One region of the Shewanella sp. NKUCC05_KAH genome, then DNA from elsewhere that is predicted to be linked to it. Evidence: riboswitches for the same ligand, from Rfam matches in the RefSeq annotation. Region 1 holds a riboswitch; the other holds the start of a gene.
What was found. Region 1 has a riboswitch for cyclic di-GMP ahead of KO533_RS10630 (glycosyl hydrolase family 18 protein). Riboswitches for the same ligand answer to the same signal wherever they lie in the genome.

Region 1 (9,004 bases):
CTAAAGATGGCCTTGCTCGCAGGGTGTGGAGCCACTTTGTGTATCAGTAGTTTAGCGACGCTTGAACAGCTAACACCGCAAACCATTTGGTTGATGGCCCCCTTTGGTGCCACTATGGTGTTGTTGTTTGCCTTGCCAGAAAGTCCACTCGCTCAACCGAGAAACATTCTCTGCGGCCACTTACTCACGAGTTTGGTTGGACTGATAATTCTAAATACTTTAGGAGTCTCCCCGCTAGCCTTAGGGCTTGCGGTCGGATTAGGCATAGCGGTTATGATGCTAACCCATACTGTGCATCCACCAGCGGGAGCGAATCCTCTGGTCGTTATGCTCACGGCGCAGCACTGGGATTTTCTGTATATGCCCGTCGCCAGTGGTGTTGCGCTCATTCTGGCTTTTGGTTGGCTATATCACAACTTACTTTGCCGCCGGCAATACCCACAAAAGTGGTTTTAATCATTCATCACCAATAAAAAAGGGCAATTTAAAATTGCCCTACACTTTCTCTAAAATGCAAAATTGGCTGTCACTTTGCCTTTAGAACCAGCTCAACGCGATACTGATAATCACGCCAGTGATCATCAATTGCATTAAACAAAAGCCCATAATATCCCGCGCTTTTAAGCCTGCAATCGCCAGCACAGGCAGTGCCCAGAAAGGTTGAATCAAGTTAGTCCACGCATCTCCCCAAGCAACGGCCATTGCGACCCGAGCGACATCAGCACCTAAAGCCTGTGCGGCGGGTAACATAATCGGCGCCTGCACGGCCCATTGGCCACCTCCCGATGGTACAAAAATATTCACAATTCCTGCACTGATAAAGCTCCAAAATGGCAGGCTCTCGGCGCTAGCGATGGCCACAAAACCTTCCGAAATACTTTGGGCTAAACCCGATTGCACCATCACTGCCATAATGCCCGCATAAAAGGGAAATTGGATAACAATCCCTGCGCCGCCCTTAATGGCCTCATTCAAGCTGGTTAATAAACTGCGTGGTGTTTGATGTAACAGTATGGCGAGGAACAGAAATAAGAAATTCACTAAATTGAGATTTAAGCTGCCGCCCTGCACCCAAAAGTAATAACCTAAATATACAAGCCCAGCGCCACCGACGCTCCAGCCGAGTAAACGACTATTTTCTAACTTATCCGCAGGACGGCTTTCAGGCTGACGCTCGCTCACATTTGCAGAGTTAAGCTCTAACGCCGAAGCATCAAGTTCAGCGCCTTTGTCATCAAGGGCGCTTAGGTCGACATAAACACTGTCTTTTTCTTCTGGCAACATAAAGCGATTTACTAAGGGCATGACCACAAACAGAATTGCCACTAACAATAAATTATAACTCGCGAAAATGGTGTCACTGGTGGGGATGATACCGATTTGCGATTCAGAGAAATGCCCCACCGTCGCTATGGTTAATGGGATCGAACCCGCAAGCCCACCATGCCAAACCACAAAGCCGGAATAGGCGCTGGCGACCAGCAGCCGATAATCCACTTTTACTTTGCGAGCTAAGGCTTTGGCAAATAACGCGCCCACCACTAGCCCAAAACCCCAGTTAATCCAACTGGCGACCAGTGACACCAAAGTCACTAAAATAATGGCTTGTGGTGCCGACTTAGCCAATCCAGCAATGGCATCGAGCAGCTTTTTAATCGGCGGCGAGCTTGCCAACATAAATCCTGCCACCAGCACTAACAGCATCTGCATCGAAAAACTTAACAGCGTCCAAAAGCCATCACCCCAATAATTGATGACTTCCAGCGGGGTTTTATGTTCGGCAACCACAGCAGCAATTAATACGACTAAGGTAAGTAAAAGCACGAAAATATAAGGATCGGGTAGATATCGGTCGACGAGTTTGACCAGAGGTTTTGCCGCTTTGTTTAACATAGACTTTCCTTGTTTATTATCTGAATTTTAGTTCTTATTTGTTTTTATTGAATTTTTATTGAATTTTTATTGAGTCTTAAGCCCACAGATTAAGCGATCTCTAAAGCAGGATAAAGTCTTGAGGGAGTTTTTAACGGTTTGAACTGGTAGCACCAGATATCCAGCTCAACGCACACGCGAGTGCCGATAGCATCTGATACTAAAAAACTGATAATATGGCAAAAATTAACTAAGGTGCTCTTTATATGAAAATGTTACTTGCCGTTGTGGTGATTGCTGGGGTGATTTTTTACTTCTTTACCTCGATGAACGGCCAAAAAGCCACCCAAGAAAATATCCGTTTAGGCAATGAGTTTTTAACACAAAACAAAACCAAAGAAGGTGTGATCACCACAGCTTCAGGTTTGCAATATCAAGTATTAACTCAGGGCGATGGCACCGTTCATCCTAAAGCCAGCGATACAGTGACAGTGCATTACCATGGCACTTTGATTGACGGTACTGTGTTTGACAGTTCGGTTGATCGCGGCGAACCCATCGCATTTCCGCTTAATCGGGTGATTAAAGGTTGGACCGAGGGCGTACAGCTTATGGTTGTTGGCGATAAAATGCGGTTTTTTATTCCCAGTGAACTCGCCTACGGTAACCGTAGCACGGGCAAGATTGGTGGTGGTTCTGTGTTAATATTTGATGTGGAACTGCTTAAGATTGATTAAATCAGTCTTCAATGAGTCTGTCTTAACGCATTCGGCTGTATTCATAAAAAAACCTAACGCTTAATAAAGAAAAAAGCCCTGAATCTTCGCAGGGCTTTATTTTTTAACCAATAATATCAAAATTTTGGATGATTACTGGCAGGTTGCCGCGCCAATATCAACCCATACCGCCGCAACGCCCGGTACATCACCTTTAGTCCAGTAGCTCGCCTTCCATACACGACCGTTATAGCTGGTGGTTTGACCGCCGTTATACACCACACCCGCATCCCAACCGAGATCAACTTGGCTGAGTAGCTGCCATTGGTCTGCGGTGCGAGATGGCGTATTACCCTGCGTCCAATACTTTGCTTTCCATACCAACTGACTATGACTCACAGTATCGCCCGTGTTATACACCACACTGGTTTGCCAAGCAGGATAGTTACCGGCATTAGGATCGGTTGCATCGCACCCACCACCTACCACTTTTGGCGTCACAGTCAGATTCGTCGATGCACTTGCATCTAAGGCACCATCGGAAACCAGCACGCTCAAACCATAGAGGGTCGCTTCGGTAACATTGGGGCCAGTAACGACTAACGTGGCACTATTTTGCCCGGTTGCCGACACGCCTGCGGGCACAGTCCAAGCGTAGGTTAAGGCATCACCGTCTGCATCGGAGGCACTCGCTACTATACTGACAGCTTTACCCGCTTCCACTGTTGCAGTGGCAGCCACACTCACCACAGGTGCTTGGTTCGGTGTATCAGCCTTGTTGGTTACTGTCACTGAATCTGTGGCAGATAACCCTTCAGGATCGGTGACTTTAAGGCTAAAACCATAGGCGACATCGGTTTGGGTTGCTCCCAGTTGAATAGTCGCATTCGCCATATCCGCATTCGCGATGGCAACACTTGGCCCAGAGACTTGAGTCCAGAGATAGCTTAAAGCAGCGTTTTCAGGATCGCGCGAACCGCTACCATTGAGCGTCACATCGGCGGGACCGGTGACATTCACATCCGCGCCAGCATTGGCAATGGGCGCTTTATTCACTGGCGGAGTGGTGCCTTCACCATGACCTAAACCTTCGTGCATGGCATTCAGAATGTCACCATTATCGGCATCAAGTTCCCACGCAAAAAGCCCACCAAGTTGATTAGAAAGCACATATTGCCCCTTGGCTTTAACTGAACGAGCATCATCGAAAGTGATTAAATCGCCAGTAGATGCCTTGAACAAAGATGGCGCCTCGGCTGTTTCGTCGTAACTGTAAGTCCAACCGCTTCCCATGTAGTCATTCACTATCTGACGATAATCCACCACACCAGCTTCCCAAGTACCTTTCACTTTGCCCGTTGCCGTCCCTGTGAAAGGATTATTACCACTGTAGCCATTCACACCTGTCCAGCCGCGGCCATACATAGCGGCACCGACCACAATTTTCCCTGGGGTCACACCTTGGCCTAACAGCGCATTAACGCCATTAGCTGTGGTGTAACGGGTATTGGGATCCCAACTCGCTTCATACAGATTGGTTTGATGGCCGAGTTCAGTATTAGTCCAACCACCATTAAAGTCGTAACTCATCAAGAAGATGTAATCCATGTACTGCTGAGCAGCCTGATAATCGACTTTTTGAATTTTATCGTCACCAGCACTAATAGCAGAGGTCAGCTCATAGGTACGACCCGTTTCGGCGCTTAGTTCATCAAGCATCGCCCGCAGTTCACGCATCAGAGTCACATAGGTTTCACCGTCATTGGCATTACCTAAATTTGGGTTAGCGCCATTCCCCCCTGGAAATTCCCAGTCGATATCCACGCCATCGAAGAATTTCCATGTCTGTAGAAACTCTTTCACCGAAGCGACAAAGATATCGCGCTTGGTTTTATCACCGAAGAAAAAGAAGGGATCCGAGAGGGTCCAACCACCGACCGAAGGTAAAATCTTCAAATCTGGATGTGCTTGCTTAAGTGCCATCAATTGACCAAAGTTACCTTTGTAAGGATCTGAATGCTCACTCACTCCCGCCTGCGGTATTTGAATCGCCGCCCAAGGATCGTGAATCGCAACTTTAAAATCACCACGACCACTACAGGCACGTTGCAACGCTTCGAAACTGCCTTCGATTTCTTTCAAGCTATCATTGATGCCATCACCACCACAAATTGGGGTAAAGCCATATAAAATATGGGTTAAGTTTTGCGCAGGTATCTTATCGACCGGGAATTTACGACCGTATACGCCCCATTCGACAAAGTAACCTCCCACCACTTTGCCTGATTTATTAGCATAGGGACGGTTGTTTTCTTTTAGGGGAGCATTGAGTGGCACTAAATGGCTGCCGTCGGTATCAGCCACGAGGATTTGTTTAGCATCGCTCGCCGTACAGCCATCGCTGTTACACAGTTGTACTTGCATCTGATAACGGCCGCCCTTGTTCACCTTAAAGTTAGCAGTTCCCGACGCGCCAGATGGGCCTTCCCAAACTACATTGCCGTTGAGTAACACTTGGGCTTTATTGCCCACATCGCCACTCCAAAGGTTCCAACTGACGGAGACATCGGCGGCATCTTTCACCGTAACTAATTGATTGTAAGCGGTAGCCGCTTGATTCACTTCAATAATAGCGAACTTAGTTTCGCCCCAACCTAAAGTCGGTTTACCGGGCGCCGCTGCAAAAACGCTGGCACTGATGGTAGATGCCAGCGCTGATGCCACTAGCAAGGCTGATGTTGAAATTTGAGTCTTGAACATGAGATATCCCTATTGAATTTTTATATGAATCAATAAGGCAAACAAAGCGTAGACAGGAAACAGCACTCTCTTAAAACCATGCAAAACGACTGACAACTGCACGAAGAAAAACCTGTGGTATCCCCGCTATCATAGGTACAGACGAACCCTTAGACCGGAGGCTTTGCGTCCCAGTTTTTCAACTGGTTTGCCTTTTACACACAATGACAACGTTGTCATTGCAAATATCAGCATAAGCGTAAGCGCAATAAAATTGCAACAAAATATTATCAACTGTGTTATTGGCTAAAATCGTAAATAGAACTAGTCATCTGATAAGAAAGGAATTATGCAAATTAAACTATCGCTAATATTTACTTTGGGTAATGAGGATCATCTGAATACTTTAAGAATAAAAAAACAGGACTCGATATGCCAAAGGCATCATAAGTCCTGCTTTATATTTCACAATTTACGTCGCTTATGCAGCTAAAACTCAATCACTAAACATTCATGGCGCAAACCATTGTCGAGCAACATGATGATCCTTATGCGCGGGGCATTTATGATCCTTATGCACGGGGTTATTTATGATCCTTATGCACGAGGATAGTCCCTTGCGAGCATCACAGATAAACCGCGGCAAACCAAGGTCTCCATATCATCGACACGATTGATTTTCATCTCAGCTAAGGGCGCGCTTAATGCCATTTGCTTTAAGCTTTCGAGACAGCCTTTGTAGTAAGGAGCGCTATTCATCATACCGCCAGCGAGCCAAATTCGATTGGGATTAAATAAATTAACCGCCCACGCTAATCCCATGCCGAGATAACTGCCAGCGCGATATAAATCATCCTGAGTGGAGATTTTGCGGCTGCGCACTGAATCGCCACTGGCCAGTTGCTCTAAACTAAACTCGCCAGATTCTGTCATCACGCGACAAGGCCCCAACTCCCCCGCCACGCCCGTCGCTCCCGTAAAGACTTGTCCATTAAAGGCAATAGACATACCGATCCCAGTGCCGCACATGACCAATAACTCACAGGCATATTTAGCATCACAAGTCGCTTGCATACCCGCATCGATATCGTTGCAGATAAACTTAAGCTCACCTTGGGTTTTGACTGTATCGAAGCTCAATCCATTGAGTCCAGGTAAAGATTTACAAGAAACCAAACGATTATTTTGTACCAGTCCAGGTACGGCAATCGCTAGTTGGTAATGCTGTAAATCATAATCACGTTCAAACGCCGCGATTTGATTATTTAACTCTTCAATTTTAAAACCTTCACCTGTGGGGATTTTATATTGTTCTGTATGTCCCGCGAGCTGAAGTTCGAACAGGGCTTTAGTACCGCCCACATCTATTGTTAGTATTTGCATCGCTTACTCCACTGATACATGTGCCCCACTCTGACCCCGAGTGGAGATGGCAAATGTTAGCATAGGGTCCAAATGTTAGCGATTGAATAAAACTTAAGTTGCTAATTTGTAAGGAACAAGTCCTAATTAAAACATGACCAACCTTTTATTTAATTCACTTTTCATGCTCAAAATCACATAAATAAATTAACAACAAACCCCATAACCTCAAGCGTCTTACCTGCACAAATTCACGATTGTATACAAAATCCTTTATTCGCTACCCTTGCATCTAGCGCGCTAGACTTGCGATAATCCGAGCCGGTTAAAACTCAAATCAACATATACCCAAGCTACCTGAAGATACGAGTTTCAGAGCGCCTAGGGTGCTTCAATTCAAGGCGTATCAATGACAGAATGTCGGCTACCTTTTGAATTGATGCAACACGGAAGTGAAGTGCCCTAGACGCTCCGTCCCGGCGGTTTTTAACGCACTTTATACTGCGTTGGTTATTTTTAACTTAGCCCACTAGGTCTGCAAATAACCGCCTTGCCTAAAGTGCGTTAAATTACCGCTGAATCCTGCATCTTCAGGTTGTTTGGGTATAAACCATTCATCCTTAGGCGATCTTCGCCTACCGACTCGCATAGCATGCCAGTCTTAATTGGAGCCCTTATGTCACAATCAATCGCTAACCGTCTCGGTGCTATTCGTAACGAATTAACATCTGCTAATCTCGATGCTTTTATTATTCCCCGTGCCGACGAATATCTGGGCGAATATGTGCCGGCACATAACGAACGTTTGTACTGGGCAACCAACTTTACCGGTTCGGCGGGTATGGCTATCGTATTGAAAGATAAAGCCGCAATATTTACCGATGGCCGCTATACGGTTCAAGTTCGTTTGCAAGTCGATGCCACACTTTTCAGTTATGAAAGCCTAACTGATACACCACAAATTGAGTGGTTATGTGACACGTTACCAGCGGGGTCTCGTGTTGGCTTCGATGCGCGCTTACACACCTTAGCTTGGTATGAAAATGCCAAAGCAACCTTAAATAAATCCCAAATCGAATTAGTTGCAGTTGAACAAAACCCCATCGATTTGCATTGGCAGAATCGGCCAGCACCGTCGAACGCTCCTATCACTTTGTTTAACAACGAGAGTGCTGGTAAAACCAGCCTGCAAAAACGCATTGAAATTGGTGCATTAGTAAAAAAAGCCGGTGGTGATGTCGCCTTAATCGCCGCCTTAGATTCTTTCTGCTGGCTACTCAACATTCGCGGCAATGATGTACCGCGCCTGCCCGTTGTACTCGGCAGTGCCCTGCTCCACGCCAATGGCGATATGCAGCTTTTCACCGATTTAAGCAAACTCCCAGAGGGCATTGAGGAGCATGTTGGTGCTGGCGTAAGCTTTAAGGGCGAGGCATCTCTTGCCGATACACTCGCCAGCATGCAGGACGTAAAACTACTGGCCGATCCGAATTCTGCAAACGCTTGGGCACAAAACATTGCCCGTGAGGCAGGAGCAAAATTGATAGCTGGAATCGATCCTGTCGCTTTACCTAAAGCGCAGAAAAACGCCGCAGAACTGGCCGGCATGCGTGCCTGTCATATCCGCGATGGCGTCGCCGTGAGTCGATTCCTTGCATGGCTCGATGCCGAAGTGGCAGCCAATCGTATGCACGATGAAGGCACCCTTGCGGATAAATTGGAAAGCTTTCGCCTAGAAGATGAGCGTTACCGCGAGCCAAGTTTCGACACGATTTCAGCTGCCGGTCCTAATGCCGCTATGTGCCATTACAATCACAACAATGGCACACCAGCCATGATGACAATGGACAGCATCTACTTAGTGGATTCTGGCGCTCAGTATATTGACGGCACGACAGATGTGACCCGTACCATTGCGATTGGCAAAGTGACCGATGAGCATAAAAAAATGGTTACGCTGGTGCTAAAAGGTCATATTGCCCTCGACCAAGCACGCTTCCCAAAAGGCACCTCAGGCCAGCAGCTCGACACTTTCGCCCGCCAATATTTATGGCAACATGGTTTTGATTACGATCACGGTACAGGCCATGGTGTGGGTCACTTTTTAAGTGTGCACGAAGGTCCGCAGCGCATAGGTAAAAATGTCAACGGTATCGCATTGATGCCCGGCATGGTGCTTTCCAACGAGCCGGGTTACTACCGCACCGACGATTTCGGTATTCGCCTAGAAAACCTCGTCGTCGTTCAGCACTGTGAAGCACTTAAAGGGGCTGAGCGTGAAATGTATGAATTCGATGCGTTGACTATGATCCCTA
Region 2 (9,004 bases), on a different contig from region 1:
ACACTGGCTCAATCCGCAAATAAACGACCGCAAATAATACACCAATCCCTCGCTAAATTTGATGGTTCAACACATCTAAGTCAGCAATCTGGCATTCCGTTTCATTTTGCCGATTATCTTGAATTGATTGATTGGACAGGCCGAGCGATTCGCCTTGATAAAAAAGGTTATCTCGATAATCAACGGCCAAAACTACTCAATGAACTAGGCATAGCGCCCGATGCTTGGTTGACTTCAGCCAAAGAGTTTCGCCGTCAATACAGCGGCATAAGTGGTCGATGGGATAGCATGTGCGAGTTTAAAAAGCAGCACAACAGCGGGAAATGGTGTAAAGGCAAAGCATCAAGCCAAGCGTTACATCCTTAGGCTCATCACTGCTCACGATTCAGCTCTTGGGATTATTTTTGTTTATCCGAAATGAAGATAATTCCGTGAAAACTCAGCGCGCTTTTGTCCCAAAGCGTGCAGCGTAAGGCTTTTAAATCTACAGATTACACTAACGCTAAAAAGGTGAGCCATGGTGATTTGCGAGACGACCGTCCGCCCCATGGACGGGGCGGTCGAGCATCCAAGGATGGACTTGAACAACATCCTTGTTTAACTGCCAGTTCGCCATCCATGGCTCTCGTTCATAAGCTCAGAAACCTAGGTTTCTATTCACCGTGTCGACGAGTCAATGCCATGGCGAACCTATATGCGTGGATACCTGCCAATGTTAACCCACTAAAAACTCTAACTAAAGATGCAGGTCCTCCGGCACTACTTTCCAACACATTTCAGTCTAAAAAATATGTTGCGTATATATTTTCAATCCACTGGTTACGCTAATGCTAAAAAAGTGAGCTAATGCCCTGGCGCGCCTATCACGGAAGCTATCTTAACAGCCGTCAGCAGGCCATTACAGCTACAAAAAAAGCGATAAACCCAGTGAGTTTATCGCTATTTTGCTGTCTTGTTATTTCAGCATTCTTAAAGCACTAAATCGCACTTGAATGCTGATAATCCAAATTCACTATGCCACTACAGGCCGCACCATTGCTGATGCGGCAATGGATTACTTAACGATTTCCATCTCAGCTAATAAATTGTCGGCATGATCTAAATACTTCATTACCCACAGCATATAACGGCTGTCGACATGAATAGAACGGTTAATCTCGTTATCAAATGCCCAACCGCCGATAATGCTTTCATACACACCGTCGAACAATAGGCCCACTAATTCAGCACGGCCGTTTAAGGTCGGTGAGCCAGAATTTCCGCCAGTAGTATCTAAAGTTGATAAAAAGTTTACTGGTACAGAATCTATTGATTTCATATAGAAATCACCATATTGCTTCTGCTTAATCAGCTCTAACTCTTTCTTCGGTGCATCGAATGGGTCAACACCCGTGTCCTTTTGCACTATGCCTTCAAGGCGAGTGAATGGCACGGCCACTAAACCGTCTTTTGGCGAATAGCCTTTCACATGACCAACCGTGACACGCAGGCTAGAGTTAGCATCGGCATACACAGGCTTACCTTGCTCAAGGTTATAGGCAATAATGGCATCCATATATTGCGGACGCACCTTCATTAGTTCACCCGCTAATTCTTTTTCTTTCTTTTCTTCGGCCATATCTGTGTCATACATAGCGACAGCGAATTGAATGAAAGGATCTTTAGAGGCTTTAAAATCGGCAACGGATTTGTCCATCCACGCCAGACGAACATCTTTTTTACCTAACTCAGTTTTGGCGTACATTTTATCTAAGGTTTTCGAAAGCTTAGCTTCACTAAACTTTTTATCAATACCAAAGGCTTTATCCAATGCGGGTAGGCGCTGATCTTCTGGCAGTGCGGCGTAGCGTTTTAGCATGTCGAGCAATACCGCTTTATCAACGCTTGGCGCATAACGACGATCAATACGCTCCATGCTGGCTTTTAGACGTGTCATATCACGATCTTGGAAGCCCGGTTCACGCTGCATATCTGGCAGTTGTTTCTCGTTCGCGAGGCGATATAAGCTGCGCGCCGTCGGCAACATAGTCGTGCTGCCTATGTAGCTTAAGATCATGTCACGCTCTTGATGCGTTTTGCCTTTGGCAATCAAGGCATCTAATTCCGCTAAGGTTTTACCGTATTTCGCTTCACGACTGCTGTCTTTGGCTATCCACGCCGCCAGCTTAGCTTCGAGGGCTTTACGGTCGGCCAACATGGTTGATTTGCCGTAAAACTCAATCATAGAAGTGAAGTTTTTCGCGTAATTTGCAAGGCCAGCAATTTGACTCTCGTACTTAATACGCTCGTCGCTGCCCTCTGGCGCGGTTTCTTTAATGATCTCTATAAAGCGTTCACGCAGCATTTTGCCTTCGGGATAAGCCCACTCAAACTCATTTTGAACTTCAGTGGCTGTGCGATATCTGTTGGTGCGACCTGGGTAGCCTGCAACCATCACAAAATCACCCTCACTCACGCCTTTAGCCGATACTTTTAAGAAACTTTTTGGCTCGTATGGCACGTTGTCGCTGCTAAATTCTGCGGGTTTACCCGCTTTAGATACATAAGCACGGTAGAAAGAAAAATCGCCTGTGTGACGTGGCCACATCCAGTTGTCTACATCGCCGCCGTATTTACCCACGCTCGCGGCTGGGTTATAGACTAAACGCACATCACGGATTTCCAATTGTTTAACCAGATAATATTCGAGACCACCGTGAAAGCTATACACTTGGCAACGGTAACCATCTTCTTTTTCACATTCAGCAACTAACGCTTTTTCTTGGCTTTCAACGCCTTGATAGAAGGCGCTGCCCACTTTACCTTCAAGCCCGTTTTTAACTCGCTCAGTGACATTAGTGACATCTTCAGTCACATAGACACGTGAGCCAGGGGTCGCAGGTAATTCATCGGCGAAGGTCTTAGCTAAAAAACCATCCTGCAGCAGATTTTTCTCAGGAGTGGAGTTGTATTGAATCGCCCCATAGGCACAGTGATGGTTAGTCACGACTAGGCCCTTTGGCGATACAAATGATGCAGTGCAACCGCCAAGGCTTATCACGGCATTCATCGGGAATTCGGTGAGTTTAGAAATCGATTTTGCATCAATTTCAAGGCCTTTTGCTTTTAGCTCATCAGCCATAGCAGGCAGTTGATGGGGCTGCCACATACCTTCGTCAGCCTGTGCGCCAAAACTAGCGGCCACGGCAACTGTGAGTAACCATTTTTTCATTGTGTTAAGTCCGTTTTATGTGAATGAAGCCACGCGCAAGCTGGGCCATTTTCTCGTTTTAATAGCGTTGTTTTAATTTTAAATAACTGTGCTAAAACCCAACATCACTCGCTTTAAAACCTAAAAAGCAAAAAGTCAGGCCGGGGCCTGACTTTATCACATGCGACACTCTCTATAACAGACTCTGAAAAACTCGCTTACAAAGCAAATACATTTAATCAAAGTTACCCGGACGCGTTCGCTAAAAAAAACCACCTATCGCAATGAATTAGATCCCAACAAATAGCTGGGCCCCCACAATCACGGCACCTAACAAACCAGCAATGACTAACGCAACAGATCCACCAGACACTTGATAACCACCGAGCTGCGACTGACGTTGACGCAGTGCCATAACAATTGGCAAAAAGATGATCATCACGACCAATGGTACGGCCGCAAATCCCAGTACCGCCACAAAGCCTTCAGGCAAATACAAGGCACACAAAACAGGCGGAATAAAGGTCAGTAACCAAGTTTGAATACGGCCGGCAAACGTTTCTTTGGCGCGAGTTAATTCGGCGATAAAGTCATATAAACTTAAGGTCACACCGAGGAATGAGGTCACTAAAGCTAAGTCAGCGAATAATGAAATACATTTGCTGATCCAAGGCGTATGAGCAATATCCTGCAATGCCGTGACGAGTGAAGGTAGTGAACCTTCAAAACTATTCACCTCATATCCGCCGACTGTGCCTAAAGTCACCAATAACCACAGAACATAACAAGCAAGTGGGATCGTCGAGCCGATTAACAACACCTTACGCAGTGATACCGCATCGCCATCAAGATAACGCACTAAGGTGGCGATACAGACGTGGAAACCAAACGAAGTAAACACCACGGGAATTGCCGCCATCCAATTGCTGGTCATCGACTCGGTAATCGCACCCGTTGCCATGCTAGCAATACTGACTTCGGGCAATAAAAATAATACCACCACCACGAGCAATAGAATCATTAACGAAAATAGGAAACGTGAAACTTTATCGACCCAAGCAACACCTAGCGCCGCAAAGCCACCAAGCACCAGTGTGAATAACAACACTGCGACTTGATTATCGAGCACGATATCGAACATGTTCTTCGCTTTAAGCACTAATAACGAAGAGCCGCCGGTGAGATAAGCCGCGGTCAAGGCAAATAATAAACTCAGGAAAGAAGCACCTTGAATTATTTGACCTTTTTTACCCAGTAACTTACCCGTAATAGCATGCACGTTATCCCCCACGCCAGTGCGTAAGTTAATTTCGAGCATAAGTAATGAGGTATAGGCGGACACGCCCCAAATAACGACGAGTAACACTAAGGCAGGGATAATACCTAAAGCCGCTGTGGCTAAAGGTAACGCTAACATACCTGCGCCAATGGCTGTCCCGGCAACGATGGCGATCGAGCCTAACATTTTTGAATTCACACAATAGTCCTGTTCAATAATTAATTATTATTTTATTTGAGTAAGATTTGAACCGATAAAGCCTTGCGTCTTAAATCGAAATAAGCGACACATCACTTAAAGCATCCAATCAGATCTCGACCTAGCAGATCAATTGGCCCCAATAGCTTTTGAATGTTTCAACCCAGTAGCCATTGAGGCTAACTAAATCGATTATTGAAAAATGGCATGACTTTCAATTGTGATAGCCCAAATTAATGTACCGATATAAGCATCGATTAAATAGATAGTTTGGGACATTAACAGAGCCAAACCCAGTGGGCAAGCCAGTTGTGAACAAAGAAGGGTAGCAAACGGTACGGTAACAACTTAATAGCGCTGTGATAAACGAAAATATACAAGCCAACAAAATCGCTACCTTTGTTGAGAATACCTGTAATCTTGTATTAGGCTCGAATCAAAATAAAGCCGGTCTTTTTCCATCCGATGCAGACAAAAAGGGCTTAAACACACGGATATGTTTAAGCCCAATGACACCTTTTTGAAGCTAGGTTAGCTCAAAAAGTTAATTTACAGCTCAGTCCACGCCATAGCCCAAGAAGCGCCAACACCTGGCTCAAATCCTGTGGCAGAAGCCGACCACTGCACGCAATAGCCGCTATAAGGGAATGGCTTACATTGATACACTTTGCCATTTTTAGGCTGTAACACTGTAGTACCTGCAACGTAACCTTTCACGCCTGCTGGGAATACAAAATCAGCTTCTGGTGCAGGAGCTTGATCCTTTAAGAAGAGATCAAAGTTCTGCTGAATAACATCACCTTGTTTAGGCTCAGCTTTTACCTGCAAATGATAATGCCCAGCTTTAGGCTCAACGACGTCTAACACTAAGCTCGCGCTGGTATTGTTAACAGTTTGGCTCACAAAACCTGACGCTGTGCCATCATGGCTAAACAAATACGCTGACACTAGCATCTCGGCGTTACTGGTCACATCAAAGCTGACCTTCGCCGCACCATCGATAATTTGATAATCGTCGGCAAGTGAAGTGACTTCTAAGCTGTTGCCCGGAGCAGGTGCTAAATCAAATCCCACTTCGACACGCTCAATACCTGAGTTTTTCGCTGTAAAAATGTCGTTTTTGCCATACACAGGCTCAATCACACCCGATGCATTTTTTTGTCCCGCTTTTAACTGGGACTGCTGGGCATTAATCGCGCTTGCTAATAGGAAAGGCCAATTTTGTTTATCACCTTGAGTCGCATCGCTAATGGTAATGACTGTTTGCTTAGCCGCTTGCTCACCATTAGCGTCAAACACCCGGGTCATCACTTTATCGCCTGCTTTTAGATCGAGTGACGGATTGATATCCCCCACATCTTGCCATTCACTCGGCACAATAGGACCCGAGCCCAAGTTCACATCGATAGCATTGTAGAAACTATTCGTCGTATCTCCCACTTCCCACACGGCCAAGATCACTTGATAACCACTGCGACCTTCTGGCACGTAGCAGTCATGGGTCACTAACTTAGGCGGCTGTTCCATACCACCATCAACTACGCAAAAGGGGGCTAAGTCAAAGCTCGCTCGGCTCAAAGCTTGGTTTGGGTTCCAATCTTGGCGAGTTAAATAGTAACGCCAATTACGGGTGACATGGTTTGCTGTGAACTGCCAACTGAACTTATTCCAGCCCGCTTTAATATCCGTCTTTGCCCAACGGCTCGGACTTTGTTCATCCAAAGGTGAAAAAGCACCATTGCCAGCACTCGCCAGTTTGCCATCAGCAGGACCTGATTCAGGAAAACCCGATGGCCCCTCAACACTTTGTGGCTCCCATTGCACCGCACCACAATTGGCATTTTTACCTGTTTTACAGGCATATGAACGCGATTCAGGTGCCACAACATAACCGTGCGCCTGCGCAGAGATACTCACAAACGCATTCGTCGCCATTACTGCCGCGGCCAATAAACTCAATTTAGAAATAGGGGAAAAAACAGTAGGATTTGCCACTTTAATGCACTCCATTGATTGCCTATCATCCTAAACATAATGATAGGCTTAGATATAAAAGTGGTATTTGGGCAAACAACAGCATTAAACAGCAGTCGTTTATCTTTCACAGAAATCGAATTCTGCGGCAACTCCGCTATCTTAGTTCACTAAAAAATCCATTTACAACCTTAGACCGGAAGCTTTGCGTCCTAACTTTTCAATTAGTTTGCCAAATACAGTCGTTATCATTGAGTCACTACGAGTTAACAGTATGTAACTAAGTAGAAATGACTTGGCTAAATTAGCAACAAAAGACAACGTTGTCAAAAAATAATTCATTTATATTCATTAAGTTACAGAATGTGGATCGGTATTTTTCTGACACCCGTCAAACATTTATCAGCACCTACTGTTATAAACTCGTGCTTGAAACTAAATCTTACCTAGGTATAATGCCCACCTCGCTTCGGGGGAGTAGCTAACTGGATTTCGAGCCATCGTCATCTAGGGTGAACATCAACATACTTGGCAACATGCCATGGTGTTCACAGCAAATCATAGATTTGTCCAGCAAGACCTGAGCACAATGACCGCACCTAGGGGTGGACGGTTTATTGTGCTTATGTCATAACCACCCCTAAAGGATCACACTTGGAAGCCCTACTTGCCTCAACCTTTACGGTTGCTATCGCCGAAATTGGTGATAAAACTCAATTGCTTGCACTAATCCTCGCCGCAAGATTTAAAAATAAAACCGCCATTATTTTAGGTATTTTACTGTCGACATTATTTAACCATTTTGCCGCAGCTTGGATTGGTCAATGGGCCATTAACTGGGTAAGCCCAGATCTTGCACGTTATTTAGTGGCTGCGTCCTTCTTCGCGATCGCTCTTTGGGTGTTAATCCCCGATAAAGTCGATGCAGAAGAGAGCCGTTTCTATAAAATGGGCCCCTTTCTCGCCACCTTTATCCTGTTTTTTATCGCCGAAATGGGGGATAAAACGCAAATCGCAACTGTGGTATTAGCCGCAAAATACGATTCATTAACTATGGTGGTTGCAGGCACAACCTTAGGCATGCTGCTTGCTAACGTACCCGTAGTGATCGCAGGCCACTTCAGCGCCGAAAAATTGCCTATGTTGTGGATACACCGTGGCTGCGCCGTATTGTTCGCACTCTTAGGCGTAGCAACACTGTTCTTCTAAGAATCGAGGCAGGGGTTTTGCTGCAGAATAAAATCTCTTCACGCAATATTTTATTCTTTTAAACCTAACCGTTTTGCAAGTCGGTGCAAATTACCTGTATCGATTTGCAATATTCTTGCACACGCAGCCCAATTTTGTTGATTCGCGGCTAAAACTTGACGAATAAGTTGACGCTGATATCTCTCAGTCGCAGCCTTAAGCCCCAGCATAACACTAGAATTATCTTGCGATTGTCGCTCACGACAGGCCGACTCAGACCTAAATGCTAATTCAATGGCTGGCGTTGCGGCATCTGATGGCCTATCTTCGTCGACTGTTCTGTGTGCTTGATTCATCAAAGAATCGAGCTGAAAATGTTTATTACTTAAGCTGATGTAAGTCGTTTTTAGCTCGGCTTTCGCCAACACCGCAGCCCTGTGTATCGCATGCTCTAGCTCACGCACATTACCCGGCCATGTGTATTGCTCTAATAACTGCTGCGCTGCGGGTGTGATATTGATATGGGTGAGTCCTAACTTCGCTTTACAACGTTCAAGAAAAAAACCTGTCAGCATGACAATATCTTGCCCACGCTCTCTTAATGGTGCTACGTGGATAGGAAATACGCTCAACCTATGGTAAAGATCGAAACGAAAGCGCCCTTCCGTTGCCTCTTGGTGCAAAATTCGATTAGTGGCAGCAATAATCCGAGTATTCACTTTTAGGCTCTTATCACTGCCCACTCGCTGTAATTCACCGTATTGTAAAACCCTCAATAACTTAGCTTGCAGCCCCAAGGGAAGCTCCCCTATTTCATCTAAAAACAAGGTCCCCTTGTCAGCGAGTTCAAACTTGCCTTGCCTATGACTGATTGCCCCCGTAAATGCCCCTTTTACATGTCCAAATAACTCGCTTTCGGCGACGGACTCCGGCAATGCAGCGCAGTTCAAATAGATAAGTGATTTATCGGCTCTGGTCGATTGATTATGTATCGCCGCGGCCACTAACTCCTTACCCACGCCAGTTTCGCCGGTAATTAATACCGATAAATCAGTGCCTGCCACGGCACTTATCTGCTGCTTTAGCGATTGGATCTGTGTGGATTGCCCTATGATCTCCTGCTGACTAGCAGGACGATTGAGCACCTCTGTGCCATTGGAAACTTCAACAACTTG

Region 2: another riboswitch for cyclic di-GMP. It lies ahead of gbpA (N-acetylglucosamine-binding protein GbpA); the one in region 1 lies ahead of KO533_RS10630 (glycosyl hydrolase family 18 protein).

Annotation. Positions count from the first base shown of each region.
Region 1 is NZ_JAHKQZ010000010.1:31,360-40,363, forward strand. It holds gene KO533_RS10615 (HPP family protein) at 1-456, shown strand, start outside; gene KO533_RS10620 (TIGR00366 family protein) at 538-1,893, opposite strand; gene KO533_RS10625 (FKBP-type peptidyl-prolyl cis-trans isomerase) at 2,139-2,609, shown strand; gene KO533_RS10630 (glycosyl hydrolase family 18 protein) at 2,742-5,348, opposite strand; cyclic di-GMP riboswitch class I at 5,462-5,550, opposite strand; gene KO533_RS10635 (ROK family protein) at 5,925-6,710, opposite strand; gene KO533_RS10640 (aminopeptidase P family protein) at 7,366-9,004, shown strand, end outside.
Region 2 is NZ_JAHKQZ010000037.1:5,343-14,346, reverse strand. It holds gene KO533_RS22205 (transposase) at 1-366, shown strand, start outside; gene KO533_RS22200 (S46 family peptidase) at 1,055-3,211, opposite strand; gene KO533_RS22195 (aromatic amino acid transport family protein) at 3,480-4,655, opposite strand; gene gbpA (N-acetylglucosamine-binding protein GbpA) at 5,217-6,662, opposite strand; cyclic di-GMP riboswitch class I at 6,786-6,885, opposite strand; gene KO533_RS22185 (TMEM165/GDT1 family protein) at 7,296-7,850, shown strand; gene norR (nitric oxide reductase transcriptional regulator NorR) at 7,901-9,004, opposite strand, start outside.